3 regions of the Priestia aryabhattai genome follow, and region 3 is predicted to be linked to each of the others. Evidence: predicted binding sites of a transcription regulator. Region 3 holds the regulator's gene; each other region holds the start of a gene.
The links. Region 3 encodes Rex, which represses fermentation and respiration genes when NADH is low (regulators of the CRP and FNR family bind a similar motif). Its sites were predicted from a motif close to TTGTGAAATATTTCACAA; they were not measured.

Region 1 (11,012 bases), on a different contig from region 3:
CAAATCGCAACAAAAATTTGCCCGCGAATATATGCACTTAATGCGTGGTTCATGTCGGCTAAAATAAATTTAGCCTCAGAACGAGAGCGATTTGGAAGCAGTTTTACAATGTAATTAGGTAGATTTTTTCCATCTTTTAACAAGTAAAAAAGAATAAAGGGTAAAACTGCAACAGATAATATAATTTCTGTAATAGTGCCGACAAAGTTCACAATACCACTTGAAAATCCAGAAACATATTTACTCAAGTGTTTTGATGCATCCTTTGAAAGCTTATCTAGGTCCGTGTTAGCCGACTGAAGACCTTGTTCGACATATCGGTTATTCGAAAGGTTCGTCACCGCATGCTGAACATCATGTGTCAGCTCAGGGATATTATCAATGAGACGCTGAATCTGATCTTTTAGCGGCGGAATAACCGATGAAATAATAATGGCTAATGCGCCGATAATTACTATGTATAAAACAAGAATTGAAATAATTCGTTTTACACCTTTTCGTTCTAAAAAGTCAACAAGCGGATTAAATAAATAAAAGCAAATTCCTGCTAAGATAATCGGCAGTGCGATTGTTTTAATAAAAATAGAGATAGGAATTAAAATAAATCCGATTTTTGATAACGAAAAAATAGTCATGCTGAGAATAAAAATAATAATTGTATATACAACAAATTTATTATTTAAGATTTTTTCTCGGAAAAAAGTTCCTTTCTGAGGTCTAGGCTCCAAGCTGTTCAACTCCTTTAAAAAATAAATGTATAGTTATCATACCCTGATTTAGACTAATTTAAGAGAGTTTTTTACAAAGAAGTGTGCATACTAGTAGAAAATCTTCTAGAAAGAAGAGGTGAAGTCATTGAAAGAACAAAAACAACCATCGTATGATGATTTCTCTACAGTAGAAAAAAGCCACGAGTATATAACCGCTGAAGAATTTCCAGACGGTCCCTTCGGCTCTCCATTTAATCAAAAATTGGGGAAATCTACTTCGTGGGAAGAAGGCCAACGAACGTATAGCGCATTTAATTATGAAAACAAAAATCTTCATGAAAAAGCTCAAAGATTATTCCCAGGAGCGCACCCTGTACATGATAATCCAGAAGCACATGAACAAAACCCAAGCTAATATCTTTATTTTTAATGAAAAATGAAAAGCATTTATTTCTTGCTTCCATTGATATATGTATAGAATAATGCCCAACAACAGTGTTATCAAAAAGTCTTTATTATGGTTAGTATATACCGCTCTATTTTTTTGTTAAATCATGTTGACAACAAGCAGTTTAGCCTGTAATATAAAACGTAACTTATCACTATTTCTACAGGATTCGACAAAATTTGATTTACTTAAACTTGTGATCTCAACTTCTATTTACAGCTATTAGAGCGCTGTAAGTAGAAGTTTTATTTATGTTACAAATAAAAAAGAAAAAAGCAGGTCTGCTGAAGCAGATCTGCTTTTTTTATTATTGAACAGCGTCAAATTTATTTACTTTCCACTGTGAACCAGATTGATAGAATGTGACAGTGCGTTTTACGCTGCCGCCATCTACAGTTGGAACTGTGAATTCATAAGAGCGAACTGTTGCTGTTTGATACACAAGCTTTGTTTTTGCTTTTGACCACTCTAACATGCTGAATCCGTCGCCGACTGGATGAGCAAGTTTGCCGTTATATGTGATGTAGCCGTAATTTGTTAATCCTTTTTCTACTGCACTATTTGTAAATGTCTCAGATAAGTAGCTTGATAGCTCAGTTTTTGTATCAAATTCAGGGCAAAGGTACACGTACTCAGTTCCTTTATATTCAAATGTACGTTCTGTACATGGTTTGTTTTTATAACCGTGCAGAGCATTCCAGAAATGATTGCTGGCACTAGCTGCAATTTTGACAGCATTTGCATCCGTTATCGTTTGAGATGTTGTTTGTGCCGTAACTCCAGTGCTTAGTGTAAAGAAAATAGCGATTGATGATAAAACTAGTCCAATTTTTTTCATTTCCAACTCACTCCTAATTAATTAGCATTATTTATGTAACAATTATGTGTTTTATATTTCTTTTGTTACATTTATATTACAATAAATCTGTAACAAAAGAAAGTGTTTTGTCTTTTTTTTCTTAAATTTATTTAGTTTTTTACTAGTTTCTAAAGTAGATATAGTAAGATAATTGTCGATAAATGTTGAATTAACAGCGGTTTTAAGAGGTTTGTTTCCTTTTGCATTCCTTTTGTTACAAATGAATTTTTTTGTAACAAAAATGCAATAAAATAAGTGAAGTGCTTTTACTATACATAAAAATAAAGATAAAACGGTGAAAAAGTGAATTTAAAAACTGTTCTTCCTTTTTTGGGGCATATTCCTTTTGTGATTTCCAGCTTGTTAGTAGAGTAGGTAAGAGGGAGGCGAAATCATGAAAGCCATTATACATAGTGAGAAAAGTGGAATAGCAGGTATGAATTGCAGGGATCTTCAGGAGATGAACCCTGAAAAAGGAGAAATAAAAATAAGGCTAAAAACAGCGGGTTTAAACCGGAGAGACTTGTTTGTCATGAACAATCGAGACAAAGGAGATAAGCCGTTTATTCCCGGTTCAGATGGTGCAGGCATTATAGAAGAAGTAGGAGAAGACGTAAAAGGTTTAAAAAATGGAACGTTTGCGGAGTGTGTAATCGTAGAAGAGGATAACGTTGTGCAAAAGCCACCTTATCTATCTTGGAAACAGGCGGGGGTTCTTTCATTATCGGCTTTAACTGCTTATAGAGCCCTATTTACAAAAGGTCAATTAAAAAGAGGAGAACATCTACTTATTCCTGGTATAGGAAGCGGAGTCGCGACCTATGGGATGCTATTTGCAAAAGCTATCGGAGCTAACGTAACAGTCACTTCTAGAAGTAATGAAAAAAGAAAGCAAGCATTAAAGTATGGAGCGGATTATGCGTTAGATAGTGGAAGTAATCTAAAAGAAGAAATCAAAAATAGAAAAGTAGATATCATACTTGATAGTGTGGGGGCAGCTTTATTTCCGACGTATTTTGAAATATTAAAGCCAAATGGAAGAATTGTTAATTTTGGAGCGAGTTCTGGAAATGAAGTTGAATTGCCTCTAAGAACCATTTTTTATCCTCAATTTAATATACTTGGTACGTCTATGGGGAGCCGGGAAGAATTCGTGGACATGATGGATTTTATAGAGAAACATCAAATTAAACCAATCGTTGATAGATTCTATCCGCTATCAGAGGCAGTTGCCGCCTGTGAACGATTAGATAAAGGGGAACAATTTGGCAATATAGGTTTACTTATTTCAGAATAAAAAGATCCCCCAGGGCTAACGGGGGATTTTTTTATATAATCAAACGTTTGTTTAAATGAAAGAAACACGGTAATAACAGGATTTTTAGCTGTTTTCTATCATAACCACCAAGCCAATAAAAAGGTAACAAACCCTCCTAGTATCAAAAATCCCATGCTGTATTTGAGCGTGTATTTAAAAAGTTCACTTTCTTTTCCAGCCAATCCCACTGCTCCGGCAGCGACAGCAATTGATTGAGGAGAAAGCATTTTAGCCATCACTCCGCCGGCAGTATTGGCTGCTATGAGAATAATTGGCAAGACATTAATTTGCTGAGCTGTAGTTAGCTGCAAATTGCCGAACAACGCATTATTTGATACGACAGACCCTGTTAGAAAAACGCCAATCCAGCCAAGAAATGGAGATAAAAATGGAAAATAAGCAGCCGATGTAGCGAGCGCCAATCCAAGTGTAGAAGATTGTCCTGAATAATTTGAAATAAAGGCAAAAGCAATGACCATCATAATAGTAATAATAGGTCTTGATAATTCTTTTACGGTTTCTAAAAGAGTACTCCATACCACTTTTGGCGATACGTTAAGCAAGAAAACTGAAAGGATACAAGCAATAAGAATTGCTGTACCTGTTGCTGCAAACACGTCTATTTTTAAGACAGCAGCATAAGGCGTAGGATCCTTTACTAAAGGCGCTACTTTAATCACATAATTGTGTAAAAATGGGACGTTAATAAGCAGGTTCATATGTTCAAGCACCGTTTTGACAAAAGAAAGGCTCCAGGCCGTAACGAGTATCGTTAGTAGAATGAAGGGAGACCACGCTTTTAAAATTTGCTTTGGTGACAGGCTGAAGCTTTTAGCTGCTGCCGGGCTTGTTCGTTTAATATAAAAAGCAAGAGCAAGCAAACTTACAATAGAAGATGTGATATTTGGAAGTTCAGGGCCGATGTATGTAACAGTTAAATACTGTGTCAGTGCATAGGAAATGGCTGTGATGCTCGTTGCTTTCCATACGTCTTTTAATCCTTTTATACCATCCATAATAAAGACAAGTAAAAAAGGGATAACAAAAGAAATAATTGGAAGCTGCGTACCAAGAAAATGAGCAATTTCTTTTGGATCAATGTCAGATACTTGTCCTGCGACAATGACGGGAATCCCCATGGCGCCAAACGCTCCTGAAGCTGTATTAGCAATTAAACATAGCGCAGCTGCTTTTAACGGTTTAAACCCAAGTCCAACTAGAAGCGCTGCTGTAATTGCAATTGGAGCTCCAAATCCCGCTGCACCTTCTAAAAAAGCATTAAAGGAAAAAGCAACAAGCAGCATTTGCAAGCGCGGGTCATCGGTTATTGAAATAATAGATTGTCTGATGGTAGTAAACTGTCCGCTTTTGACAGTTAGTTTGTATAAAAACACCGCTCCGATAATAATATAGCTGATGGGCCAAAGTGCATACAGAAATCCATAGCCAGTGGCTCCTAAGACCATTGAGGTAGGCATACCATAAAAATAAATAGCAATAGTCATAGAAAGAATCACCGTAATACCGGCAGCTATATGTCCTTTTAATTTCAAAAGAGTTAGAGCAATAAAGAAAAAGATGATGGGAATGAGTGCAATTAGTGCAGAAAGCCAAATATTATCTAACGGATTATATACCTGAGTCCACGTCATATTCATACACCTCTACTAAATATTTAAAACAAGGGAGCGGGGGAGTCCCCCGCAAAAATCTTTAGATGTTACACAAAAGCTCTGTCGCGAGTTTGCTTAAGAATGCTAGCAGAGTGCTCGAGCTGCTGCTGTTCGTGAGGAGTTAAATTCAATTCAATAATTTGGCGCACGCCGTTTTTATTAATAGTGGCTGGTACGCCGATATACACATCAGAAATACCGTATTGTCCTTCTAATAAAGCAGATACCGTTAAAATAGAATTCTCATCATCTAAAATAGCCTTGGTGATGCGTACAAGCCCCATCGCAATTCCGTAATAAGTCGCTCCTTTTCGATTAATAATATGGTAAGCCGCATCGCGGGTTTGTTCGAATAGATGCTGCATATCCGGTTCTTTTTCAATAGCGGCAGTATTGATAAAATGTTCGAGCTTCACACCGCCAATTTGCGCATGGCTCCAAACAGGAAATTCCGTATCTCCATGTTCGCCCATAATATAAGCGTGGACGTTGCGAGAATCTACTTCGAAATAGTCGCTTAACAAGTAGCGGAAGCGAGCTGTGTCAAGAATCGTTCCTGAACCAATTACTCGTTCGTTTGGTAACCCTGATACTTTTTGTGTAACGTGTGCGAGAATATCAACTGGATTTGTTGCGACTAAAATGATGCCGTCAAATCCGCTGTTCATAATATCTTTTACAATGCATTCAAAAATTTTAACGTTTTTTTCAACTAGATCTAAGCGTGTTTCCCCTGGAGCTTGATTAGCGCCCGCTGTAATAACAACTAAATCAGCATCGGCACAGTCTTTATAATCTCCCGCCCAGATTTTCATTGGTGTGGCAAATGGCATTCCATGATTGATATCGCGTGCTTCACCTTCTGCTTTTTCTTTGTTCATATCGATTAATACTAATTCATTGGCAATACCTTGATTCACCATTGAAAAAGCATAGCTTGAGCCAACAAAGCCAGTTCCGATTACGGCAACTTTTCGTGTTTTTGGCGTAAATTGTGTTTTCATTTGTATCATCCTTTGAATTTTATTTTGTGATGTTTTTCACAATGTTAGTGTAACAAGAATAAATAACCTCGGCTGTGATAAAAATCACACTTCTTAATAAATAATGAACAATTTCACACTGCGATTTGAAAGAAGAGGTCCTCCTACATGAAATGCCACATTTAGAAAGATCTTAAACGTTTAAAGTGTTGAGTAAAGGCAACTTGTTTTGCAGAAAGCTAAAGAGTTTAACATTCTCTATTTGTATGTTAACAGCCAATAATGTTTCTATAGACCCACACGAAATCCATTTGTTACACTAAGTTTGCTTATTTTGAATAAAGGAGTTGAAGGGATGGAGAACTACTATGAGCAAGCCCAAAAAGGCGCTTGGGTTAGTATCTTATCATATATCTTTTTATCAGCATGTAAACTTATTATTGCGGGTGTCACCGCTTCCTCTGCATTAAAAGCCGACGGTCTTAATAATGTCACAGATATTATTGCATCAATTGCCGTTTTAATCGGTTTAAAAATATCTAAAAAACCTCGCGATAATGATCATCCCTATGGGCATTCCAGAGCGGAACATATCTCTTCACTTATTGCTTCTTTTATTATGATAGTAATCGGACTAGAAGTATTGGTCGATGCGGGCCAGTCACTATTTATGGACAAATCTGAAGCGCCTAATTTACTGGCTGCTTGGGTAGGTCTTGGAGCTGCTGCTGTTATGGGTGGTGTCTATCGATACAATATTAAGCTTGCTAAAAAACTTGATAGCCAGTCTTTATATGCGGTTGCTAAAGATAATTTATCTGATGCACTTGTTAGTATAGGGGCTGTTGTGGGGATTTTTGGCTCACAATTCGGTCTGCCCTGGCTGGATGTGGTAGCTGCTTTTACTGTGGGAATTATTATTTGTAAAACAGCCATCGAGATTTTTAAAGAAGCCGCGCATTCTTTAACGGACGGATTTGATGAAGAAAAGTTAGGGCACTACAAAGAAAGTATCCAGCTTGTAGAAGGTGTAAAAGAAGTAGAAGATGTGAAAGCGCGCAAGCTTGGTAATCAAGTTGTGATTGATGTAACTGTTAAAGTAGATCCTCATTTGAATGTTATCAAAAGCCATGAAATTGCTGATCAAATTGAACATATGATGAACGACGAGCATCAGATTAAAGATACGCTTGTTCATATTGAACCTGATGCATACGAAAAGCAAAAATAAAACCAGCACGTTCTTTTGTTATGAAAGAATGCGCTGGTTTTATTTTGTGGGAATTTAAAATAAATCACAAAAACTTCTTCAAAAATGAAAATGAAAAGCCGTTATTATTAATATAAAGATTTTTGTAGAAGGGTGAGGTAATGAAGAAGTTAAGTGCAAAGCTTGTAGTATTTTTTAGTATTTTGATAGCTATTTTATTATTAGTTGTTTCAGGGGCTGTTTATCAATTTACCAAAACACAAATAGAAAAAGATGTAGAAGTTCAGTCCCAAAGTCAAGTAAAAGAGTTAAAAGAAACGATTCATACGTACTTAGACATGTATAGTCGTTCTTTGCTGATGTATAGTAAAAATGATGTGATCGTTAATTTTGTTAAGCAAGAAGGAGATCAAACAAACCAAGAGAAAAATCCGTATTTTACATGGAATACAGTTCAAAAAGAGTTTACGCAGTTTAAAGAAAAGTATCCTAACTTGGTACTTGAGTACATAGGAACCAAAAATAAAGGAATGTATACTGTTCCTAAACAGGAGTATGGTTCAGACTATGATCCGACTTCAAGAGTTTGGTACGAACAAGCAGTAGAATCACCTGATGAAGTTATTTATACCGATCCGTATGAAGATGCAGCAACAAAAAAGACGGTTGTGACAATTGCAAAGGCTATTTTAGATCCAGATACTCAAAAGGTGTTGGGCGTTATAGCTACTGATTTAGACTTAGACGCATTACAAGCAATTGTAGGCAAAGCAGAAGTAAATCACGGAGGATATGCATTTTTATTTGATCAAAATGGCACCGCACTCGTCCATCCAACAGAAGCTGGAAAAAATTTAATGAATCAGCCATTTACGAAAAAAATGTACGAAGCAGACCGGAATAGAGATTTCATGAAGTATACTTTTCAAGGCCAAGAAAGAGTAATGGCATATGACACTCTTGAAGGGACGAATTGGAAGATAGGAAATGCCTTTATTTATAATGAAATGCTTTCAAGCGCTCATCATTTACTGACTGTGATTGTGTGGATTGCGTTAATTGGTATCTTATTATCAGTGGTGTTAACCATCTTTTTCTCAAGAATCATTACTAATCCGATTCGCCGCTTGAAAAATGAAGTAGCCAAAGTAACAGCTGGCGATTTAACGGTTCAGGTGAAGACGAAATCAAAAGATGAAATTGGTGAGCTTACTCATTTATTTAATGATATGGTAGTTAAAATGAAAACATTGATTGGCACGGTTCAGACGTCTGTTGAGACAGTAAAAACGTCTGTTGAAGACTTGAGTGCCGTATCTGAAGAAGCAACTGCATCCAGTGAGGAAATCGGCCGAGCTATCCATGAGATTGCCAGCGGTGCCACGCAGCAAGCTTCTGACGCTGACTCTACTAATCACAAAACGATGAGTTTATCTTCGCAAATTGAAGAAGTCATTGAACAAAACGCACAGATTAATAAAATGACGATTGAAGCTGTAAGCATCAATGAAAAAGGCTTAAAACAAATGCAGCTGCTTCGCAACCAAACCACCGAATCGTCTCAAACGATTCACGCTGTTCAAACTGTAATGGAAGAGTTAACAAATAAGATGAAAGAAATTGAATCTATTATTTTCACGATTAATAGTATTTCAGATCAGACAAATTTACTTGCATTAAATGCTAGTATTGAAGCAGCTCGTGCAGGAGAACATGGCAAAGGATTTGCGGTAGTAGCTGAAGAGGTGCGAAAACTTGCTGAACAGTCCTCTCAGGCCACTGAACAAGTTCGCCATACGATTGCAGCGATTCAAGGAGAAGTCGCAGCTGCGTGTGAAGAATGCAACCGTACAGAAGAGCTTTCAAAGTCTCAAGACTTTGTGGTAGGAGATACAGAACAAGCTTTTCATGAAATTGCAACCACGATTGAACAAGTGGCGGCGGCTGTCGAATATGTGACAAGCAGCATGGACAGTATCGATGAGCATAAGGAAGACGTGGTAGCGGCAATTCAAAGTATAGCAGCTATTGCACAGCAATCAGCAGCGGGAACTGAAGAAATTACGGCTTCTACAGAAGAACAAATTAGAGCTATTTCTACTGTTTCTCAATCGGCTGAACATCTGCAAGAGATTAGTGAAGAATTGGCGAACTTGATTCGTCAATTTAAAATTCAATAGAAAGAGCGCCAATATTATATTGGCGCTCTTTTATGTTTAATAGGAAAGCAAATTGCTATACGGTAAAAAAACTTGCTGAGTTGGAGGTGCAACAGCTGAAACGCGCTGATGTGTAAATGGATGTATAAAAGAAAGCTTAATGGCATGTAAAGCTTGCTGTTGCTCTTTTAATCTCTTTCCTCCATAAAGCGTATCGCCAAGTAATGGATAGCCGATGTGACTCATATGAACACGAATTTGGTGAGTGCGTCCGGTCTCTAGCGAAAGTTCAATAAGCGTTTCGTTTTTTGCTGTATTGCGTTTTAACACCCGATAAGATGTTTTGGCAACTTGTCCCGTTCTAGATACTCTTCTTCTTGTAGCATGATGACGATCGCGTCCAATGGGTTCATTGACGATTCCTTCCTCTTTTTTTATGATTCCTTGGACGAGGGCAATATAAGTCCGATTAATTTTACGTTCAGCCAGCAGCTGATCAAACACAGAGCTTGCTACAAAATGCTTCGTGAATAAGATAGCACCTGATGTATCGCTGTCCAAACGATGAACGTGTCTAGGCTTTGTTTTGAGGCCTATTTTTTGAAAATAAGCAGCTACAGCATTTAAAAGAGTTTTTTGGTCTTGCTCTGATGAAGGATGAGTATCTAGGTTTATTGGTTTGTTTAAGATTAGTACGTGCTCATCTTCAAACAAAATCTCTATATCAACATTGTAAGGTGTTATTTCATTAGGCTCTGTTTCAAAAAAAGGGAGTGACACTCTATCATTTTCCTTAAGAGTGTTTCTCCATGGGAAAGGTTCACCGTTTATAAGAACATTTTTATTCATCCGAAACTGATGCAACGTTTTTTTAGGAATACGCCATTTCGTTTTTAAATAATCTTCAATCGTTTGACCTGCATCATTTTTTACGATTTTATCTTCTAGCCATTGGCCGTGTATATTCATATTTAATCCCTTCCTTACGTACTAGTAAATATTCTTTAATCTTTAAAAAGAACTTGTAAATAATTAGGAGGAAATAACTACCTGAAGTTCTCGTTTTATGTTTATGTTATGCTAAATAAAGAGACATAAGTTAAGAGAAAAAAGGGGGGGGTAACCATGAAAATTGCCCAAGCAGCTCCGCCAGAAATGGAGAATTACATAGAAGAGTTGACTGAACAGCTTCGCTATGACTTGTTACCTCGGTATGTATCTGTAGATAAGCTTAATCCTGATGAATTATTAAATCCAGATTATTGTCCAGACCATTTATATAATGGCTTACTCGATGAAGCATTGCAAGTCATTAGTAGCCTTCAGACAATAATTGCCGTGATTGAAGCGATTCAACACCGGCCGATTGAAGAAAGCGACTGCGAGCAATTCGAAAAAAATATTGCAATTTTAAAAAAATACGGATTCTTATTTCCTGTTTCTATTGAATGTTTTGCAAAAGAAAACAATTTGGTTACGTATTCGTATGAATCGTTTTATAATTCATACATAAATTGAAAAGAAAAAAGCATGATTATCGCATGCTTTTTTCTTTTTTTAAAATGAATTTTGGATCTCAATTGGATAAAAAAAGAACTTGTGATATCGTTGAACTCGTATAAAGTTCTTATAGAAATATGAAATCGAATACT
Region 2 (11,012 bases), on a different contig from region 3:
AGCGAAAGAGAAGCCGGTTGATTTTCTTTTAACGATTGCTCAATATGATACAGCTCTTGGCGTGCAATGTGTGTACCATTGATTTTAATTAAAATGTCCATAGCTTCTAAAGTGCGGTTTGCTTTTACCAGCCACCTCGGACTTTCAGGAACAGGAGAAAGGATAAGAAGAAGTAAAAGAGCAGGAATGCCAGAAGCACCGATAATGTAGCGCCATCCTGTGGAATTCTGCCAAGCGTCTTCTCCAATAGATAAAATGTAGTCATTTACAAAATAGACAGAAACAATCCCAACGGCAACAGCAAATTGATAAAGAGAGCCTAAGCGGCCGCGCATGTGAGGAGGGGCTATTTCAGAAATATAGGTAATAGAAAGAACAGAAGCCATGCCAATGCCTAGTCCTCCAATAATTCGAGAAATAATCACAAAAGAGATGGATGAAGATAGCGCTTGCATAATTGCGGATACGATAAATAAAGAAGCTGCTAAAAGTAAGATGCTTTTTCTGCCGAATCGATCACTCAGTTTTCCTGAGGCAAGTACCCCAACAGCACCACCGAGCAGCAGACTAGATACAACAAAACCTACCATCGTTGGACTAAGCTTAAAATGAACTTCCATCAACCCAATAGCTCCTGAAATGACGGCTGTATCATAGCCATACAGTAACCCTCCAAAAGCAGCTGCACATGAAATGAAAATAACAAAAAATAGATTTCCTTTTTGCTCCTTATACTCGTCAGAAGTTACTTTTACTATCCCCATATAAATTCCTCCTTTGAATCGCAATCACTATTTTAATTAAAAAACGTTACACGTAAAACGTTTTCACAAAAGATGTTTTTATGTTAAACTAAAAATTGTAAATAATCAAACTATTTTTTAACTTTTATATGAATTATGTACGTTCTGTTATCAATCAATAGGGAAGAAAAAATAGGGGGGAAGAGAAATATGGCGTTTATGCAATGTGATTTTTTTTCAGAAGTATTGCAAATCAGTACCTCAATGAACGTTCTAATACCGCAGCAAACAAAATCTCAAATTGGTTTACAAACTAATACAAGAAGTGATAAACACCCTACGCTTTATTTATTACACGGTCTTTCTGATGATCATACGATATGGATGAGAAGAACTTCGATTGAACGCTACGCATCAGAATTAGGACTTGCAGTTGTAATGCCAAATGTAGATCGGAGCTTTTATAGAGATATGGCTTATGGAAAGAAGTATTGGACGTTTGTAACAGAAGAACTCCCTCAATTGGCTAGATCATTCTTTCCGTTATCGGAAAAAAGAGAAGATAATTTTGTAGCTGGTCTTTCTATGGGAGGGTACGGCGCTTTAAAATGGGCGCTTCGCAAACCACATCAATTTTCTGCAGCCGCCAGTTTATCAGGAGTGATGGACGTTGAAGGGCTTGGAGAGCGAGGAGAAGTTCAGTTTTTAGATTATCCTTTGATTTTTGGCATGCCGCCTGTTATTAGACCTGAGGATGATCTTTTCTGGCTGCTTGAAAATCGCCGGCGCTATGGAGAAGTGACTCCGCGTATTTATCAATGCTGTGGAACGGAAGATTTTTTATATGAGGAAAATAAACGTTTTTCCGAGCGATGTAAGCAAGAGCCTATTTGTTTTACATATGAAGAAGGAAAAGGAAGTCACGACTGGGCATATTGGGATCAAAAAATTCAAGATGTGTTAAAGTGGCTGTTTAGTGAAAAGTAGGGAAGGTAGTTTTCGGTGGTTCCGACTTCTAGTAGTATAATAAAGAAAAATGTTTACTTGGTCGATAGACTAAAAGGAAATGGGAGTCGGTACGAATGGGGAGAAAAAAAGTCACGATTACAGAAGTAGCAAAAGAAGCGGGTGTTTCATTAGCTACGGTATCAAGAATCTTCAACAATAAAGACGGTAAAATTAAAATCAGTGAAAAAACAAAACAAAAAGTACTCGAAGCTGCAGCGTATTTAGGGTATCAGACGAATCCATTTGCGGCAGCTCTGCGTGCTCAAAAAACAGGGATTATCGGGATATTAATTAGAGATTTAAAAGATCCGTTTTTAATTGAACTATTAAAAAAGGTACAGCAACAAGTCCAAAGTCGAGGGATGGATGTTCTTATTGGACATACGGATTACCAAGAAACAACGGCTGAGCGTCAATTAAATGTTATGATGAACCATTGGTTTGATGGGGTCATTTTATTAGACTATGTATCGGCTCAGCATCCGTTTGTAGACGTATTAAAACAATATCAAACGCCTTACGTTTCTCTTACAGGAGACGACTCTTCTGCACTTTGGCCGATTGTACATGTAGATGATGCGGTAGGAATGCAATTAGCTGTTGCTCACTTAACGGACCTTGGTCATAAGAATATAGGGTTCGTTGGAAAAGCTGTAAGCGGGGTCGAGCACCGTCTGTCTCTTTTTCATCAGTATGTACCGTCAGCAAACGCAAAGTTTGTAAAAGAAGATATGAATAACTCAGATGAACTATATCAGTTTATAAATGAACTAGCTCATCATTCAGAGCCACCAACTGCGCTTATTTGTGCCACGGATTACATTGCTCTGAAAGTGATCCACTGTGCGTGGCAAAACGGGCTTCACGTTCCAGCAGATTTATCTGTTATAGGGTTTGATGATATTACAGAAGCTAGTGAAGCGCATCCTCCATTAACAACCATTCGTCAACCGATGGAAAAAATGGCTGAAAAAGCAGTAAACCTCTTACTTCAGCAAATTCAGGATCAGCAAGAAATAGATCAGGTACAGTATAAAATGGCACCTGTATTAGTAGAGCGTAAGACCACAAAACGTATGAATTGATAAGGAATGTATATACTATTCCTGAAAGTGTGAGACAAAAAGTCCACACTTTTTTGCATTAACCATTGCGTCTACTTCTCTCTTTCTTATACACTGTATGCTGTAGGGGAAAAAACCAAGCTTTAATATGTTTGGAGCGATTTGATGACACAACAAAAATTAGATAAATATGAAATTATGGACGTTAGCTTACTAGCAGGTAAAATTATGTTAGAAAGCGGAGCAGAAACGTATCGAGTAGAAGACACAATGATGCGGATTGCAGCGTCTTACGGTATAAAAAAATCCCACAGCTATGTGACGCCAACAGGGATTATGTTTTCACTGGAAACGAAAGAACCGACGAAAACGAAGTTAATTCGTATTTCTGAACGAACGACAGATTTAAAAAAAGTAACCATGGTAAATAGCGTCTCAAGAACAATTAGCCAAGGAAACATTTCCCTGGAGGAAGCGTATGAAATGCTACAAGAAATTGAAGCAACGAACGTAGCTTTTCCACTATGGGTTCAACTTGTAGCTGCATCCATTTCTAGCGGATGCTTTTTAATCATGTTTCAAGGTCTATGGACGGACTTTATTCCAGCTATGTTTTCAGGGGGACTAGGATTTTTAACCGTGGTGTATTTCCACCGTCTTATTCCGATTCGCTTTTTTGCTGAGTTTACCGCTTCGTTAGTTATTGGACTTTTATCAGCTCTTTTAGTCGCTTCAGGACTGGGCACACAAATTGATAAAATTATTATTGGATCCGTTATGCCTCTCGTTCCTGGCTTATCCATTACCAATGCAGTGCGAGATTTAATGGCGGGACATTTACTGTCTGGATTATCAAAAGGAGCAGAAGCGTTTCTGACGGCATTCGCTATTGGTGCAGGTATTGCCATTGTATTTACGCTTCTATAGAAGGGAGGCATCATATGCATATCGTAGAGCAGATAATTACAAGTTTTATTGCTTCGGCAGCGTTTGGGATCATTTTTAATGTTCCACGTGAATCATTATTAAAAAGTGGCTTTGTCGGAATGGTTGGCTGGCTCATTTACTATTTGCTGACGTTCTATGGCGTAGATGAAATTCCAAGCACCGTTGTATCGGCCTTCTTTATTGCTATTATTAGTCAAATTTACGCAAAAATTTATCGCACGCCGATCATTATTTTCACCGTAGCAGGTATTATTCCGCTAGTTCCAGGAGGAACAGCATACGATGCCATGCGTAACTTTGTAGAAAATAACTATAATGAAGCGATTAGTCTTGCAGCGAAAGCCTTTATGATTTCAGGTTCAATTGCCATTGGTATTGTATTTTCTGAAGTCATTAACCAAATCATTCGTCAATCTAAATTAAATGCCAAAGCAAAATATCGACCGTAGAGAAGCAAGCTCAAATCAGAGCGTGCTTTTTTTATGAAAAAATAAAGAGGTCCTTCACTTTTTTGTCACAAGAAAGTCACGTTTTAGTCTAAAAACGTTCAAAAAATGTACGTGCACAGCTAAGAAAATAGACTATACTATGTAAATAGAAAGAGAGAAATTACATATATATGTGAAACATTGAGCATATTTCTCGAATTGTTATGCTCAATGTTTCACAATGTAAGTAAAAGATGCTCAGTAATGAGCAAAGTATCTATGGAAATGATGAATGTTCTTATATATGAAAGGGGAAAGAAGATGGATACAGTCATACTATCACGTATTCAATTTGCATCAACGACGCTGTTTCATTTTATCTTTGTACCGCTGTCTATAGGCCTTGTCTTTTTAGTAGCGATCATGGAAACGATGTACGTAGTAAAAAAAGATGAACAGTATAAAAAGATGGCAAAGTTTTGGGGGCACTTATTCCTGATTAACTTTGCTGTCGGAGTCGTAACAGGTATTTTACAAGAATTTCAGTTTGGCATGAACTGGTCAGAGTACTCACGGTTTGTAGGAGATGTATTCGGTGCGCCGCTTGCTATTGAAGCACTGCTAGCGTTTTTTATGGAGTCCACTTTCCTCGGACTGTGGATTTTCGGGTGGGATCGTTTGTCTAAATGGCTGCACTGTCTATGTATTTGGCTTGTTAGTCTAGGTACTATTTTTTCAGCGTTCTTTATTTTAACGGCTAATTCTTTTATGCAGCATCCGGTCGGAATGGAGCTAAATAATGGCCGTTTAGAAATGAATGACTTCTTTAAATTGTTAACAAACGGTCAGCTTTGGGTTGAATTCCCTCATACAATTTTAGGTTCGTTTGCAACAGGCGCCTTTTTTATTACGGGTGTCAGTGCCGTTATGCTCTTAAAGAAAAAACATTTGGCTTTTGCCAAAAAATCATTTCAAGTTGCTATCATTGTAGGGTTAGTTTCAGGTGTAGGAATTGCGCTATCTGGGCATGAACAGGCTGGATACTTAGTTAAAACACAGCCGATGAAAATGGCCGCAAGTGAAGGATTATGGGAAAACAGCGGAAGTCCAGGAGCCTGGACGGTAACAGCAAATATTCAACCTGATGAAAAGAAAAATACAAGTGAAATCAAAATACCTTATTTATTAAGCTTCTTATCATACGGGAAGTTTTCAGGTTCCGTTCCTGGAATGAACGAGCTGCAGGAGCAGTATACGGCGAAATATGGAGAAGGAAATTATATTCCACCCGTTCGGACAACGTTTTGGAGTTTCCGCATTATGGCTGGTCTAGGTGGCGTATTATGTGCATTAGGCATTTGGGGCACGCACTTGCTTTCTCGTAAAAAACTTCAAGAAAGCAAACTATTTTTACGTATTATGACGATTGCCATTGCCTTTCCGTTCCTTGGAAGCTCGGCAGGTTGGATTATGACAGAGATTGGCCGTCAGCCTTGGGTTGTATTTGGCTATATGAAAACCGAAGATGCCGTGTCTCCTGGTGTAACAGCAGGTGAATTGTTGTTCTCTATCGTTTCGTTTTCGTTTTTTTATTTAATTTTAGCTGTGATTATGGTGTTCTTGTTTGTTAAAGAAATTAAAAAAGGTCCAGATCATGATCACGAAGAACATACAAAAGTAGTATCAACTGATCCGTTTACAAAGGAGGGATACAATGTTTTCTCTTAATGAATTCTGGTATTTGCTAGTATCCGTTCTGTTTGTTGGTTTTATCTTCTTAGAAGGCTTTGATTTTGGTATTGGAATGGTGTCTCGTTTTTTAGGAAGAAACGACTTAGAGCGACGAGCTTTTATTAATACAATCGGTCCTTTTTGGGATGCAAATGAAGTTTGGCTAATTTCAGCAATTGGTGCTATGTTTGCCGCTTTTCCAAACTGGTATGCAACGCTATTAAGCGGGTCATATGTTCTTTTTGTTCTTCTTTTGCTTTCGCTTATCGGCCGCGGTGTAGCATTTGAATTTCGAGGAAAAGTTGAAAAACAGGCGTGGAAAAATGCGTGGGATTGGGTTATATTCTTTGGAAGTCTTTTTCCACCGCTCATTTTTGGCATCTTATTTTCAGCGCTAATGAAAGGACTGCCTGTTGAGAGCGACATGCAAATGAATGCCGGATTTTCGGATATTGTTAACCTATATACCATAACAGGCGGCGTGACATTAACAATGCTTTGCTTATGGCACGGCCTCATTTTTGCGACTATCCGTACGATGGACAACATTAGAGATCGTTCACGAAAAGTCGCTATGAAGCTTTTGCCTGTGAATGCCTTGCTGCTTCTTATTTTTTCAGGCCTGACGTTTTTTGAAACAGATTTATTCAGTAATCATAGCCGCTTGATGCTATATACATTTTTTATCGGTATTTTCGTGTATTTACTAGCAGGGTTTTTCCTTACACGTAAAAAAGATGGATGGGCATTTGCTATGTCTGGCTTAATTTTGATTTTATCAATTTCCTCTATATTTGCAGGGTTGTTTCCAACCGTGTTGGTTAGTTCAATCAATGAAAGCTATAGTTTAACCATTCATAATGCAGCATCAGGGAATTATTCCTTAAAAATTATGTCTTATGCAGCTATTGCGTTACTGCCTTTTGTGTTAGGTTATCAAATTTGGAGCTACTACGTTTTTAGAAAACGTGTAGATCATAAGGAGCATATGGAGTACTAATGGGTAGAGGTTTAATGGTTTACAACGGAATAAAAATGGTTCTTGCCATGTTAATAGGGCTTATTACTATTCAAAGTGTAGCCATTATTTTTCAAGCTAAGTGGCTTGCCGAAGTAATTACCGCCCTTTTTCATGGTGAAAGTTTAACTTCGCAGACAAAAACAATCGCATTGTTTTTGTCTACCTTTATTGTTCGTCAGATCATAAGTTTTATAGTGAAAAAAACAGCATATCAATTTGGAGTCAAAACGATTCAGGAACTTCGTTTGACGGTAATGAAAAGCATTTTTGCATTAGGACCGCGCTTTGCCAAAAATGAAGGGACAGGAAACTTAGTGACGCTCATCACAACAGGCCTACAGAAGCTTCGTGCTTATCTCGAGCTGTTTTTACCTAAACTGGCCGCCATTAGCGTTACACCTTGGCTAGTGCTCGCTTTCGTTTGGTATCATGATCGGCTTTCAGGCATTATTTTACTTGTGACCATGCCAATTTTAATTTTATTTATGATTTTGCTTGGACTGGCTGCACAGAAAAAAATAGATAGTCAATGGGAGACATATCATGTGCTGTCCAATCATTTTGTAGATTCGCTTCGAGGGTTAGAAACCTTAACATTTCTCGGGAAAAGTAAGGTACATGCTGAAACGATTGAAAGAGTGAGTGACCGTTATCGAAAAGCGACAATGGGGACGCTCCGAATTGCTTTTTTATCTACGTTTGCTCTTGATTTCTTTACGATGTTATCTGTAGCCATCGTGGCTGTTATGCTTGGTTTGCGGCTGGTGAATGGTTCGATGACATTAGAGCCTGCACTTATGATTTTATTGCTGGCGCCTGAATACTTCCTAGCGATACGAGAAGTCGGAAACGATTACCATGCAACATTGGACGGAAAAGAATCTGGAGATGCATTAATCAATATTGTGAAGCAGGCTGAAAAACCGTCGGCTAAAAAAGAAGATGTTCCTAGTTGGACTGAAAGCAGTGAACTTCAATTACGTCATATCACCGTAAAATATGACGAAAAGCATCCACCTTCTCTTGAAGATGTGTCACTGCATGTTAAAGGAATTAAGAAAATTGGGATCATAGGAAAAAGCGGAGCTGGAAAATCGACGCTTATTGATATACTAAGTGGATTTGTACAATTTACAGAAGGCTCTGCTGAAGTAAACGGCATGCCAATCGATTTACGCTCAGACGCTTGGCAACAGCAGATTACGTATATTCCTCAGCATCCATTTATTTTTAATGGAACAGTGAAAGAAAATATTGAATTTTATCAGGATAGAGGCGGCTCATATGATTATGAAGATGCTTTAACGAAAGCAGGACTTTTATCTACGATTCAACAGATGCCTAATAAGGAAAATGAAATGATAGGGGATGGAGGACGGCAGCTTAGCGGCGGCCAAGCTCAAAGAATTGCCCTAGCTCGAGCATTTCTAAGCGACCGCCCTATTATTATGCTTGATGAACCAACAGCACAAGTGGATATTGAAACGGAGTATGAATTAAAGCAAGATATTTTAACGATGTTCCAAGAGAAGTTATTTATTTTAGCTACGCACCGTCTGCATTGGATGAAAGACATGGACCTAATTGTTGTAATAGAGGACGGAAAGGTTGCAGAAATCGGTAATTATCAAGAACTGATTCAAAAAAAAGGAGCTTACTATCAATTTTTACATGAAGAGGAGGAGGTATGATGAAATATAAAAGTTGGATATGGCCCTACTTTAAAACATATAAATCTCGTATCTTTTCTATCTTAGTACTAAGCTTGTTAACGATTGGTTCTGCTTGCGCGCTAATGTTCACATCAGGTTATTTGATTTCAGCTTCTTCCTTACAGCCAGAAACGATTTTATTGGTGTACGTTCCAATTGTACTTGTGCGTACATTTGGTTTAAGCCGAGCAACCTTTCGTTATGCGGAGCGTCTTGTCAGTCACGATTTTATTCTTCATATTTTAGCTAAAATGCGTACGCGTCTTTATCATTTGATTGAACCGTTAATTGCTACATCTCGCTATCGAACAGGAGATGTTTTAGGAGTTCTGGCTGAAGATATTGAAAGTTTACAAGACTTGTTCTTACGTACCATTCTACCAACAATCTCAGCTGTTATTTTATATGTTATTTCTATTGTAGCTTTAGGATTCTTTAGCCTAAAGTTTGCATGTTTGATTGCCATCTATTTATTTTTATTAGTAATAGTGATGCCGCTTTTTTCCCTTTGGCATATGAAGGCGGCCAATCAGCGATATAAGTCGAGCAAAGCACAGTTATATGCCAAGGTTACAGACGGTTTTTTAGGAGTTGCTGATTGGGTGTTAAGCGGGCAGCAACTGTCATTTTTTCATTCGTATAACAAAACAGAAGATGAGTTAGATGGCATGGATCGCAAGCTTAAATTATGGACGTATTACCGAGAGTTAATTGGCCAAGTTATTGTAGCAGCTTTAATTGTCACAATGATTTGGTTTGGGGCGTCTCTTTTTGTAGATAAAGAGCTTGCAGGTGTGTTTATTGCTGCTTTTATTTTAGTAGTATTTCCTTTATCTGAAGCGCTGCTTCCAGTATCTAATGCAGTAGAAAAGATTCCTCAGTTTGAGGAATCTTTAAATAGAGTGCAGGAAATGGAAAAGAACTGGGCAGATATGAACGAAAAGAAAAAACACACTCTTTCTTTACCGTATAAAGGTTCATGGAGCTCGGTTACCTTAAAAGTCGAACATGTAAGCTTTCGCTATAGTAATCATGAAGGCTCAGTAATTCATGACCTTTCATTTCAAGTCGAACAAGGAAAAAAAATTGCGATTCTTGGCAAGAGTGGAGCTGGAAAATCGACTCTCTTAAAGTTGCTGCAAGGCTCCTTATTGCCTACAGAAGGTACAGTTCAACTAAACGGTCAGTCTGTGGCTGAAGTTCGTGAAGATGTATCAAAACTCATTTCTGTATTAAATCAAAATCCTTATTTATTTAATACAAGCGTAGCAAACAATTTATTACTAGCTAACGAAGAGGCCACAAAAGAAGAGGTAATTGAGGCAATGAAGCAAGTGAATATGCACTACCTTGTGGAAGGTTTGCACCAAGGATATCAAACGTCGATGCTCGAAACAGGTCAGCGCTTCTCGGGAGGAGAACGTCAGCGGATTGCGTTAGCACGTGTTCTGCTTCAGCATACGCCAATTGTCATGCTGGATGAGCCAACTGCAGGGTTGGATACCGTGACTGAAAAGCGTTTGTTATCCACCATCTTTGAAACTCTTCACGACAAAACCTTAATTTGGGTTACGCACCATTTAGTTGGGATGGAAAAGATGGATGAAATCTTATTCTTACAAGATGGAAAGGCAGCAATTCGCGGAACGCATGAAGAATTACTTGCTACGAACAGTCACTATCAAAAGCTATATGAATTGGATCATCCAGCAAAAAGCCTTTAGCAGAAGCTAAAGGCTTTTTATTATTTTATAATAAAGTGAAATTCGACAAACACGAGTAAAATATGTGTCGAACTAAGGAAAACAGTTTGGATTCAAAGAGGGGGGTATGCGTTTAGCTTTTTTGAAAAAGTGGTAAAACAAGGTAGTGTTTGTTTCTTCCTGTATAACATCGGTTTATTTTAGGGAAAATATATACACATTATGCGAACGAGAGAAGGAAGATACAATGGAACCCATGCTTATACATATCACGCTTGTAGTGGGACTAGGAGTTCTATCTCAGTGGCTGGCTTGGAGATTTAAGCTACCAGCAATTGTCGTGATGTCGATTATCGGACTGCTAACAGGCCCTATTTTAGGTTTAATTGATCCTAAAGCACAATTTGCTCAGCTTTTTGATCCTTTTGTATCTATTGCTGTAGCTGTTATTTTATTTGAAGGCAGCTTGAACTTAGACATGAGAGAGGTAAGGGGAATCGAAAAGCCCGTGTTTCGCATTGTGACACTGGGAGCCATGCTAGCTTGGATTTTAGGCTCTTTAGCTGCTCATTATATAGCGGATTTATCATGGGCGGTAGCAATTGTTATCGGAGGGCTTTTTATTGTGACGGGTCCAACCGTGATTTTACCTCT
Region 3 (11,012 bases):
ATTCTTCGTAGGAATTGGAACATTTTCAGTATCATATACATATGGATTTGAACGAAAATATTCTTCAACGGCTTTCGCTTTTTCATAGCGATTGTTTTTATTTTTTATTATCTCACGAGCTAAATCCTTTACTCGTTTGGGCAAATTAGTAGGAAGTTGGGTATATCTTGCTACAAATTCGTTATTATTCTCTAGACTCTCTGGCTTTTTCTCCTCTGCTTGCTGAAGAAGCCCAATATCAAACAGAGGATACTTATACGTCAGCTCATACGATTGAACAGTAACAAGTTTATCATTTTGATAAGGATATAATTTTTCATTTGTCGGTGTAACATCGGTTTGAATGCCATTTTTCAAGGTTAGAGATAGCAGTTGAGGAACGTGCATAAGATGAACAGAAGGCTGCGAATAGGTAACTTCTGCTTTTCTTACTTGTCCTGCTACACTTGAGTCATATTGAGGGAGTAAGTTTTCATTTCCTTTGAAAGGCACTTTCTGTTCCTCTTTAGACAGCTCCCACCCCTTACCTGTATAAACATCCTTCGTTTCAATACGCCAATAGTGCTCATCCTCTACTTTGGCTGTAAATACAACCGTATCATCATTTACAAAAGATCCACCCAATTTAGAATCATCCATATCATAGCCAATTCGTTGACCGCTTGCAGATTCTCCCTGCCCTTGATTTGTTGTGTGCGCTGCAATAAAAGGTACAGGATCCGGCCACTGCGGCCCTGGTTTAGGAGCGAGATAAGCCAGCACAATGACGATAGCTAAAAAGCTGCCTAAAAAAAGAAACGATCGTTTTCTATTTTCTAAACGCTCAGTGCTCGCAGCTTTTATGCGTTCAGGATTTATGCGAAGCATTGCTACTAATAAAAATCCTATAATCGTTACGCGAATAATAGCAGCTCCGGCATCGTAAGTAGAGAATGTATCCAACACGGTAATGTACAAAATGGTTAAGAAGAAAAAGAAGAAAATTCTTTTTTGATAAAAGATCCAGTATCGAATTAAATAAGCCATAATCCACAGCAGCACAAAAAACAAGGTGCTCCTCATTTCAAATGATAAATTGGCTATATTCCACTCCATGATACTTTGTACATCTGACTGAAGAATTTCCAGCAGTCTCGGAAGCCATTCCGAAGAAAAGAAAGCCCCTTGGAAATAGAGGTTGTGAAGTGAAAACAAAATAAACAACATGCTTCCTAACGTCATCACAATAAACGGCAATCGAAACGTTAAGCCCAAAAAACAGTAAGCAACAAACAAAATAAAGTAATGAATTTGATTCGTATCAGTGACTTCATTTAAAGGGAGCAGCCATTCCACTAATAAAAAGAAAGCTCCCGCGTACAATAAGATGTTTTTTACATACCAAGCTGATTTATTCACTTATTTCCGCCCTCACTTCCTTAGATGATAGAGGGAGATGAATATTAACGACTTCAATCGTTAAAGCAGAAGATTGTATTCCATTTACAATAATTGTCTCTTCATCACTAAGCCCTGCCCCTTCATCTTTAACGACAATTAGTGATGCCTTAGCATGAGGTCTCAGCTTAGATTGAATATGCCCAATAAGAGTCCCTGTAACTTGACTGACAATTACCATAAAAGAATGCTGCTTTTGAATGGCAATGTTCTTAACTTCTACTTCGAATGTTCGATTGCTAATAGGCTTTGCACGTGCTAAGTGATGCAACAGGTTATCAGACTCATTTTGTTCAGAGATTTTCTGCGAAAAAAGAGCATCTCCAGCTAAAAGAAAATCGACTTTTTTACGTTTGATTTCTTCATGAATGAGCATAGATGCCAGAAAGCTCATTCGCTCTTCAAAATATAGAGAGGTCATAACATCTGCAATGATAATCATACTTCGTTCATGATAGTGACCGAACTCTTTAGAAATCAACGTAGCTTTACGAGCCGTCGCCTTCCAATCGATAGATCCTAATCGGTCACCGGGCTGATACTCTCTAATACCTGTCACTAACGTGGTAGATTGATTTCCCGTCGAAACTTCATTTTTCCCTTCTTCTATTCCTGCTAAAAGAAACGGGATATCTATCTCATAAATCTGAGGATAAACGATAAACCGCTGCTTCAGTGGATAATACGCCTTCTTTTTTACAATTCCTAATAAATCACTAATTTCAATCGAAACGGTAAAAAATTCATATTCTCCTCTTTCTACAAAAGATTTTTCGTACGGAATAACAACGTTTCGCTCAAAAAGCGGATAAATCGTTCTTTCTTCTTGATCTAAAATGTTGCTCTCTTCTTTCACTGCTGCCATATAAACAGGAAAAGCCGAAGGGCGTGTAATGTGAATGTCATACGAAAGATAATCTCCAGCGAATCGAGGCTTTAGCTTCATCTCACGAGTAACATTCCACTTCTTCAACGGATAAAGCAAAACAGCTACCGCATATAACCCAAAAGGTAAGAAGCTATAAAATAAAAACCAGCTGACAAAACCTCCTTGAAACATGGCGTAAGAAAACGTAGCAGCAAAGATGCAGAATAAAACAAACCACTCTCTACCTTTATTCCATATTACTTTTATATACTGTTTCATAAAGTATCCTCTTACCTTTTAACAGGTACTTTCGTATCAGCCATAATTTGCTTCATCACATCACTCGGTGTTAAGCCGCTGTACTGAGTATCAGGTCTTAGAGTTAGTCGATGTGCACACACATACGAAGCAAGCTCTTGAACATCATCAGGAATACAGTAATCTCTTCCCTTTACTAACGCATATGCTTGAACGGCCTTCATAAAGGAAACTGTTCCACGAGGACTGATACCTAACGAAACATGTGGATGAGAGCGCGTTTTACGAATGATTTCAATGATATAGTATTTGATTGTATCATCTACATAAATACTGCTTACCGCTTTTTGAGCCTGTACTAATTCTGGAATGCTCATGACGGGTTTGACATCTTCAAGATTGATTTGGGTGGATACGCCATTTAAAATTTGAAGCTCCTCTTCTTGCGTAGGATACCCCATGCTTAATTTAAATAAAAAACGATCCAGCTGCGCTTCCGGCAAATGATAGGTTCCATCAAAATCAACAGGATTTTGAGTAGCCATCACAAAAAAAGGCGCTGGAATTTCTCGAGTGATACCATCGGTTGTTACATGATGCTCAGCCATTGCTTCTAAAAGCGCCGACTGTGTTTTAGGAGAAGTCCTGTTAATCTCATCAGCGAGTACAATATGGCTCATGATAGGGCCTGGACGAAAATGAAATTCCATGTCCTTGGGACTGTAAATAGAAACACCTGTTACATCGGATGGCAGTAAATCAGGCGTGAATTGAATTCGTTTAAATTCCGCATCAATCGATTTGGCCAGTGCTTTCACTAGCATCGTTTTTCCCACACCCGGCACATCTTCAAGCAAAATATGCCCCTCCGCAAGCAAAGCAACTAAACTCAACGTAGATACCTGACGTTTTCCAATCACAATTTGATCGATGTTCTCTAATACTTGGTTTAATTTACTATTAATATGATCCAGCTGAATCAACGAAGCTCCCCCTTAAAACTCAGTTAAGCCTTGAGTTTAGTAAGTTTTCCAATAAACATAGTACTATCTTAACAAATTTTAAAAAAATCTGAAAATATTAACGCACACAAAAAAGCGACCAAGTGAGTACTTGGTCGCTTTTTTAGGTAGGGCAGTGATTACATCATGCCGCCCATTCCACCCATGCCGCCCATGTCAGGCATTGCAGGTGCTGAATTTTCTTCTGGCTTGTCAGCAACAACTGCTTCAGTTGTTAAGAACATAGCCGCTACAGAAGAAGCATTTTGAAGAGCTGAACGCGTTACTTTTGTTGGGTCAACGATACCAGTGTCTAGCATATTTACCCACTCGCCAGTTGCAGCGTTGAATCCAGTTCCAACTGCTTCGCCTTTTAGACGCTCAACGATTACTGATCCTTCTAAACCAGCATTGTGAGCGATTTGACGTACAGGCTCTTCAATCGCACGTAATACGATGTTGATACCTGTAGCAGTGTCACCGTCAGCTTCAATGCTTGCTACTTTATTATAGATATTTACTAATGCAGTACCGCCACCAGCTACGATACCTTCTTCAACCGCAGCACGCGTAGAGTTTAATGCATCTTCAATACGTAGTTTACGTTCTTTTAACTCAGTTTCAGTTGCCGCACCAACTTTAATTACAGCTACGCCACCAGCAAGTTTTGCTAAGCGCTCTTGTAATTTTTCACGGTCAAACTCTGAAGTTGTTTCTTCAAGCTGAGCTTTGATTTGGTTTACGCGTGCTAGGATATCTTCTGCGTTTCCTGCACCGTTTACAACTGTTGTATTTTCTTTTGTTACAACAATTTTAGAAGCGCGACCTAGTTGATCGATGCTTGCAGTTTTCAAGTCAAGACCAAGCTCTTCAGTGATTACTTCTCCGCCTGTTAGGATAGCAACGTCTTGTAGCATTGCTTTACGACGATCACCAAAACCAGGAGCTTTAACTGCTACAGCTGTGAATGTACCGCGAAGTTTGTTCACAACTAATGTTGCTAGAGCTTCACCTTCTACGTCTTCAGCAATGATTAATAGAGGCTTGCCTTGTTGAACAACTTGCTCTAATACCGGTAAGATTTCTTGAATGTTACCGATTTTTTTGTCTGTGATTAAGATGTATGGATCATCTAATACAGCTTCCATTTTATCTGAATCAGTTACCATGTAAGGAGACGCATATCCACGGTCAAACTGCATACCTTCTACAACTTCTAATTCAGTTGTGAAACCTTTTGATTCTTCAAGTGTGATAACGCCGTCGTTACCAACGCGCTCCATTGCTTCAGCGATTAGTTGACCTACTTCTTCGTCAGCTGCTGAGATAGCCGCTACTTGAGCAATTGAATCTTTACCTTGAATTGGCTTAGAAATTGCTTTTAGTTCTTCAACCGCTACAGCTACTGCCTTTTCCATACCTTTACGGATACCCATTGGGTTAGCGCCAGCCGTTACGTTTTTAAGACCTTCTCTAATCATTGCTTGTGCTAAAACTGTCGCAGTAGTTGTACCGTCACCAGCAACGTCGTTTGTTTTGCTAGCAACTTCAGCTACTAATTTAGCACCCATATTTTCAAATGCATCTTCTAATTCGATTTCTTTTGCAATTGTTACACCGTCATTTGTAATAAGCGGTGAACCGAACTTCTTTTCTAATACAACGTTACGACCTTTTGGTCCAAGCGTTACTTTTACCGCATTTGCTAATGTATCTACACCACGTAGCATTGCGCGACGTGCTTCTTCGCTAAATTTAATGTCTTTTGCCATGTTCTTTGACCTCCTCAAGATGTTCTTAATAATCTATTTTTTACGTATGATAAGTTTGTGGTTAAAATTAGCCGATTACAGCTAAAATGTCGCTTTCGCGTAAAATTAAGTATTCAGTACCTTCATATTTCACTTCAGTACCCGCATATTTTGAGAAGATGATACGATCGCCTGCAGCTACTTCTAAAGCTACACGCTCACCGCTTTCTAATACTCGGCCAGTACCAACAGCAACAATTTTACCCTCTTGCGGTTTTTCTTTTGCACTGTCCGGTAATACGATACCGCTTGCTGTTTTTTCCTCAGATTTTACAAGTTCAATCACTACGCGATCACCTAATGGCTTTAACAAGTGAAACAACCTCCTCAAATAATATGTTTGCATTTTTATTAGCACTCAACCTCAACGAGTGCTAACACAATTATTATATTAAAACAAAGTGGGTTTTTTTTGCAAGTATTAAACAAAAAAAATTTAAAATTTACGAAAACTACATATAATAGCCTTAGATTTCGACGATTTTGAGAAATAAAGCATTCTTTTCTCTGTTCAATAATATGTATGTTACAATACGAGCAAGAAGAAATTACTAACTTTACAGTACTTCTTCGACATATATACATAAAAACCTTTTAAAGGAGTATAGAAGATTGGAAAAACGTTATTGGTATGTTATCCTCACCTACATCCTTATGCAGTTTTCAGGAGTTGTTGGTATACCGCTGTTAAAGTTAACAGGAATGTTTGATCAATATCCAGTTCGGACAGCGAATGTCATGCTTTTGACTTATTGGACCATCATTAGCTTTATCCTTGGTTTACTTATTGTCTTACTGCTGCTGCGCCGTGACATGTCCATGCGTATTGAACATGCTGGAAAAACGATTGCTGTTGTCTGGTCAGTCCTTGGTGTGTTTCTGGCTATGGCTGGTCAAGCTGTAGCAGGTATGGTTGAGCACGCTCTTGGCATTACTCAAGTATCTGAAAACACACAAAATATTGTTAATCTTGTTAAAGCAACACCTTTCCTAATTGTGGTTACCTCTGTTATTGGACCAATTCTAGAAGAGATTATTTTCCGAAAAATTATTTTCGGCTCTCTTCACAAACGATACAATTTCTTTATCTCTGCATTTATTAGTTCCCTTATTTTCGCTGCGGTACACTGGGATTTCAAACATTTACTCGTGTATACAGCCATGGGATTTGTATTTGCATTCCTTTATGCAAGAACGAAACTAATTGTTGTACCTATTATTGCTCATGTGTTGATGAACACAATCGTAATTTTATCTCAAACTGTCTTTTTAGATAAAATTACAGAAATGCAAAAACAAGCAGAACAAATGCAGTTTATTTTTGGAGGCATGTTTTTATGAAGAATATCCCTTTAACACGAGGGTTTATTTATATTATTATGGGGATTTTATTTACCTACCTGGCTATTCAAAATGCTCAGGAAACCGTTTGGAATTTCCCCACAATCTTATTTGCACTCGTAGCCGCATTCGATTTCAGATTTGCCGTTCGCATCTTTATCTTGCACTATAAAATTAAAAAGTTGCAGCAGCAATATAAAAACCAAGATGATTCATCTAAATAAAAAAACCACTGTTTCAGTGGTTTTTTTACATACTTACATCTTCTCGTTCCTGCTCTGCCCTTGCCTTTAGCACTTTGCGATACGAAATGCGGGAAATAATGATGCTAATTTCATACAAAATTAAGAGCGGCACTGTCACCATCATATGCGAAAGCAATTCCGGTGGTGTAATGAGCGCAGCAATAACTAGCAGTACAAAATAGGCATACTTTCGAATTTGAGATAAAAACATAGGTGTTATAATTCCTAATCGCGTCAAAAACATAACGACGACAGGAAGCTGAAACAACAAGCCAAATGGCAGTGTAAGCTGCATTAAAAAAGAAAAGTATTCATTAATGCCAATCACTTGGTTTACATTCAGCTCATCAGAAACGCGCGTCATAAAATCGACGACAAATGGAAACAACACAAAATAAGAAAAAGAGACGCCGCCAATAAAGAGAAAAATGGAAACAGGAATATATCCAAGCGTTACCTTACGCTCTTTTTCATATAAACCAGGACTAATAAATGCCCAAAGTTGATACAGTGCAACAGGAGCTGCAAGTACACAGCCGATAATAACAGCAAATTGCATATAAATCTTGACTGGATCTGTTAACCTAAATGCATTCATCGTTAAATTTTTTGCCTCATCAGCATGCTGTAAATAGACAATTACCTTATCCGCTATGAAAAAGCCGACGACTGTGGCAATGACAAAGAAAAATAAAACAATTAAAATGCGTTTTCGCAGCTCTCCTATATGATCATATATTGACATTTCTTGTTCGGTCATAATATGATCACCCTTTTACTCTTTGTCATCTACTTGACGTTGTTTATCTTTTTCACAATCCTCGGACACACCGCTAGCGGCATGCTTAAACTCTCTAAGCGTTTGGCCCACTGATCTTCCTAGCTCCGGTAACCGTTTCGGTCCAAAAATCAGCAGTGCTACAATAGCAATAATAATCCAACTGCCTACTCCAATCCCCATATTCCCACTCTCCTTATTAATTTAGACTTAAGGAAATCGTAACACAGTCCATCCTATTCAACAGGATAATTTTTCAAAAAATAGACAAGCGACTGTAATTCCACAGCAAGATCAATATGATGCAGTCGAATCTCATCGGGTACGTTTAAGCGTGCAGGAGTGAAGTTTAAAATTCCTTTAATTCCACAGTTCACTAAACGATCGGTAATTTGCTGAGCAACAGTCGCAGGCACGGTTAAAATCGCTACTGAGATATCATCACTCATGTAATCTTCTAATTGGTCAAGATGATAGACCGGCACGTCGCCTACTTTCGTACCGACTTTATCTTCTATCACATCAAAAGCGCACTCAATTTTCGTGTTATTATTTTTAATAAAATTATAATTTAAAAAGGCTGTTCCTAGATTCCCTACACCAATCAATGCTACTTTTGTTACTTCGTCTTGGTCTAACGTTTTACGAAAAAATGTAAGTAAATAATTCACATTATAGCCGTATCCTTTTTTTCCTAATGCACCAAAGTAAGAAAAGTCCCGACGAATAGTAGCAGAATCAACTTTCACTGCTTCACTTAATTCCGCTGACGACACACGTTGTTTACCAGAAGCATGCAAATTTTTTATAAAACGATAATAAAGCGGCAATCGTTTAGCCGTTGCTTGTGGTATTTTTAATTGTTCAGTGTTCACGTTGTACCCCCTCAGTTCATGTATGTCATTACTAATATTTTCAAGTTATATTGCATTACCTTTCACAAAGCATCGAACGCTTTGAGGTAGCGCTTCCAATTCTCTCTCTTTTCTCTTGTTATATATATACTCCGTTTCACACCTTGATGGCTTTTGTCTATCCAGCACTACTTAAAGTCGGTAGCTAGAACCAAGCAATTAGCCCTTCAAAGGAGCCGTTTGTTAGTCATGACGGATTTTCTACATCAATCATATATAAGCTCAGAGATGCACTTATCTCTTATTTTAACATAGTATCCTGTATAAAATGTGCAGGTAAACTCATTTTATTTCATGAATCAAAACATTCTCTTCATCATTTGTTCTTGTCTCTCTACAAATTACAAACGCTTGTAGTAAGAACTTGTAGTTAAAAATATGTTAAAATACACTATGGATATACTACTAGAGGTGAAAAAATGATTATTCTACAATTGAACGGTATTACAAAATACTATGGAGCAGAACCCATTTTATCGAATATAAAGTTAGAAGTACAATCAAAAGACCGCATTGCCCTAGTGGGACGAAACGGTGCTGGTAAATCAACTTTATTAAAAATTATTGCTGAGCAACTTTCTTATGACAGCGGAGAAATTATTAAACCTAAAGGTGTTTCCATTGATTATATGGGACAAGATACAGTTCTTGAGTCAACACTCTCCATATGGGAAGAAATGATGACTGTCTTTGCTCCGTTAAAGAAGATGGAAAAAGAATTACGTACGCTTGAAACGAAGATGGGTGATCCAGACATTTTTAATGATTCAGTTCAATACGAAAAACTAACCAAAGAGTACGATCAGCTTCAAGTAACGTTTAAAGATTTAGGCGGCTATCAATATGAAGCGGATACAAGATCTATTCTTCACGGTTTCCGTTTTTCAAACTTTGACTATAGCACCCCTATTTCTTCCTTGAGCGGTGGACAAAAAACACGCTTGGCTCTTGCAAAACTGCTTTTAACAAAGCCTGATTTGCTTATTTTGGATGAGCCTACCAACCACTTAGATATTGAAACTTTAGCATGGCTGGAGCAGTTTCTGCAAGGGTATGAAGGAGCTATTTTAATCGTTTCACACGATCGTTACTTCCTTGATAAAGTCGTAAATCAAGTGTATGAAGTCATACAAAAAACAACGGTGAAGTACACGGGCAACTACTCTAAATACCTTGTACAAAAAGCAGAGCGATATGAAAAAGAATTGCGTCAGTACGAAAAGCAGCAGGATGAGGTCGCAAAACTGAATGATTTTATTCAGCGAAACATCGCCCGCGCATCGACTACAAAACGTGCGCAAAGCAGACGTAAACAGCTCGATCGAATGGAGTTAATAAATCGACCCAACGAAGGTGAAAAATCAGCTAGTTTTTCGTTTGAAATTGAGCGTCAAAGCGGAAATGAAGTCTTAAATCTCGAAAACGTGTCCATAGGATATGATGAACACAAATATGTCGTCCAGCAGGCAAACCTTCGCATTAAAAAAGGAGAAAGCCTTGCGTTGGTTGGTCCTAATGGAGTTGGAAAATCTACTTTATTAAAAGGTATTGTGGATAAACTCAGCTTCAAGACTGGAATCATTTCCTTTGGCTCAAATGTAATGGTTGGTTATTACGACCAAGAGCAAGCTAATTTAACGTCTAATAAAACCGTTTTAAATGAACTTTGGGATGACTACCCAGCCAAACCTGAAAAAGAAATTCGTACAGCGCTTGGAAATTTTCTGTTTTCAGGTGATGATGTACTGAAAATCGTTTCGACGCTTAGCGGTGGTGAAAAAGCACGTTTGGCTCTTGCGAAGCTTATGCTGCAAAAAGCTAATTTCTTAATTTTAGATGAACCTACTAACCATCTTGATTTAGATAGCAAACAAGTACTCGAGAATGCGTTAATTGATTACCCAGGGACTCTATTATTTGTTTCACATGACCGCTACTTTATTAATCGTATTGCAAACAAAATAGCAGAGCTATCTCCTGAAGGAGTAGAAGAATTTCTTGGAGATTATGACTATTATGTAGAAAAGAAAGCAGAAATAGAGGAAATCAAAGAATTAGAAAAGCTAAAAGCAAACGAAGAACGTACGGTAAAAGTAGATAAACAGTCCTATAAACAAGATAAAGAACAAAAGAAATTGATGAGGCAGCGAACGCGCCGCATTGAAGAAATTGAAACTGAAATAAACAAATTAGAAGCCGCACAAGCGGAGAATGAAGAGCTTCTTTGTGCCCCTGAAATTTATCAAAACCACCAAGAAGTATCAAGATTAAACGGTGAAAATGAAAAAATTTCTTCACAGTTATCCACATTAATGGAAGAGTGGGAAGAACTACAGCTGCTTCTAGAAGAATAGCCTAT

Region 1: M3225_RS24810 (L-lactate dehydrogenase) is a predicted target of Rex. The motif match lies at 6,037-6,054, and genes of this name have one in related genera.
Region 2: M3225_RS21320 (cytochrome ubiquinol oxidase subunit I) is a predicted target of Rex. The motif match lies at 4,416-4,433, and genes of this name have one in related genera.

What each region holds. Positions count from the first base shown of each region.
Region 1 covers NZ_JAMBOQ010000008.1:82,658-93,669, reverse strand. Annotated here, with positions in the region: gene M3225_RS24835 (AI-2E family transporter) at 1-728, opposite strand, end outside; gene M3225_RS24830 (hypothetical protein) at 856-1,125, shown strand; gene M3225_RS24825 (IseA DL-endopeptidase inhibitor family protein) at 1,466-1,996, opposite strand; gene M3225_RS24820 (quinone oxidoreductase family protein) at 2,412-3,314, shown strand; gene M3225_RS24815 (lactate permease LctP family transporter) at 3,413-4,993, opposite strand; gene M3225_RS24810 (L-lactate dehydrogenase) at 5,056-6,012, opposite strand; gene M3225_RS24805 (cation diffusion facilitator family transporter) at 6,347-7,222, shown strand; gene M3225_RS24800 (methyl-accepting chemotaxis protein) at 7,363-9,381, shown strand; gene M3225_RS24795 (RluA family pseudouridine synthase) at 9,418-10,329, opposite strand; gene M3225_RS24790 (YhcU family protein) at 10,486-10,878, shown strand.
Region 2 covers NZ_JAMBOQ010000005.1:57,971-68,982, forward strand. Annotated here, with positions in the region: gene M3225_RS21295 (sugar porter family MFS transporter) at 1-764, opposite strand, end outside; gene M3225_RS21300 (alpha/beta hydrolase) at 954-1,730, shown strand; gene M3225_RS21305 (LacI family DNA-binding transcriptional regulator) at 1,826-2,836, shown strand; gene M3225_RS21310 (threonine/serine exporter family protein) at 2,981-3,742, shown strand; gene M3225_RS21315 (threonine/serine exporter family protein) at 3,757-4,212, shown strand; gene M3225_RS21320 (cytochrome ubiquinol oxidase subunit I) at 4,513-5,919, shown strand; gene cydB (cytochrome d ubiquinol oxidase subunit II) at 5,906-6,922, shown strand; gene cydD (thiol reductant ABC exporter subunit CydD) at 6,922-8,634, shown strand; gene cydC (thiol reductant ABC exporter subunit CydC) at 8,634-10,379, shown strand; gene M3225_RS21340 (cation:proton antiporter) at 10,606-11,012, shown strand, end outside.
Region 3 covers NZ_JAMBOQ010000019.1:3,576-14,587, reverse strand. Annotated here, with positions in the region: gene M3225_RS28240 (transglutaminase TgpA family protein) at 1-1,398, opposite strand, end outside; gene M3225_RS28235 (DUF58 domain-containing protein) at 1,391-2,584, opposite strand; gene M3225_RS28230 (AAA family ATPase) at 2,596-3,546, opposite strand; gene groL (chaperonin GroEL) at 3,705-5,336, opposite strand; gene groES (co-chaperone GroES) at 5,404-5,688, opposite strand; gene M3225_RS28215 (CPBP family intramembrane glutamic endopeptidase) at 5,988-6,716, shown strand; gene M3225_RS28210 (YdiK family protein) at 6,713-6,940, shown strand; gene tatC (twin-arginine translocase subunit TatC) at 6,966-7,721, opposite strand; gene tatA (twin-arginine translocase TatA/TatE family subunit) at 7,737-7,922, opposite strand; gene M3225_RS28195 (redox-sensing transcriptional repressor Rex) at 7,976-8,614, opposite strand; gene M3225_RS28190 (ABC-F family ATP-binding cassette domain-containing protein) at 9,073-11,007, shown strand.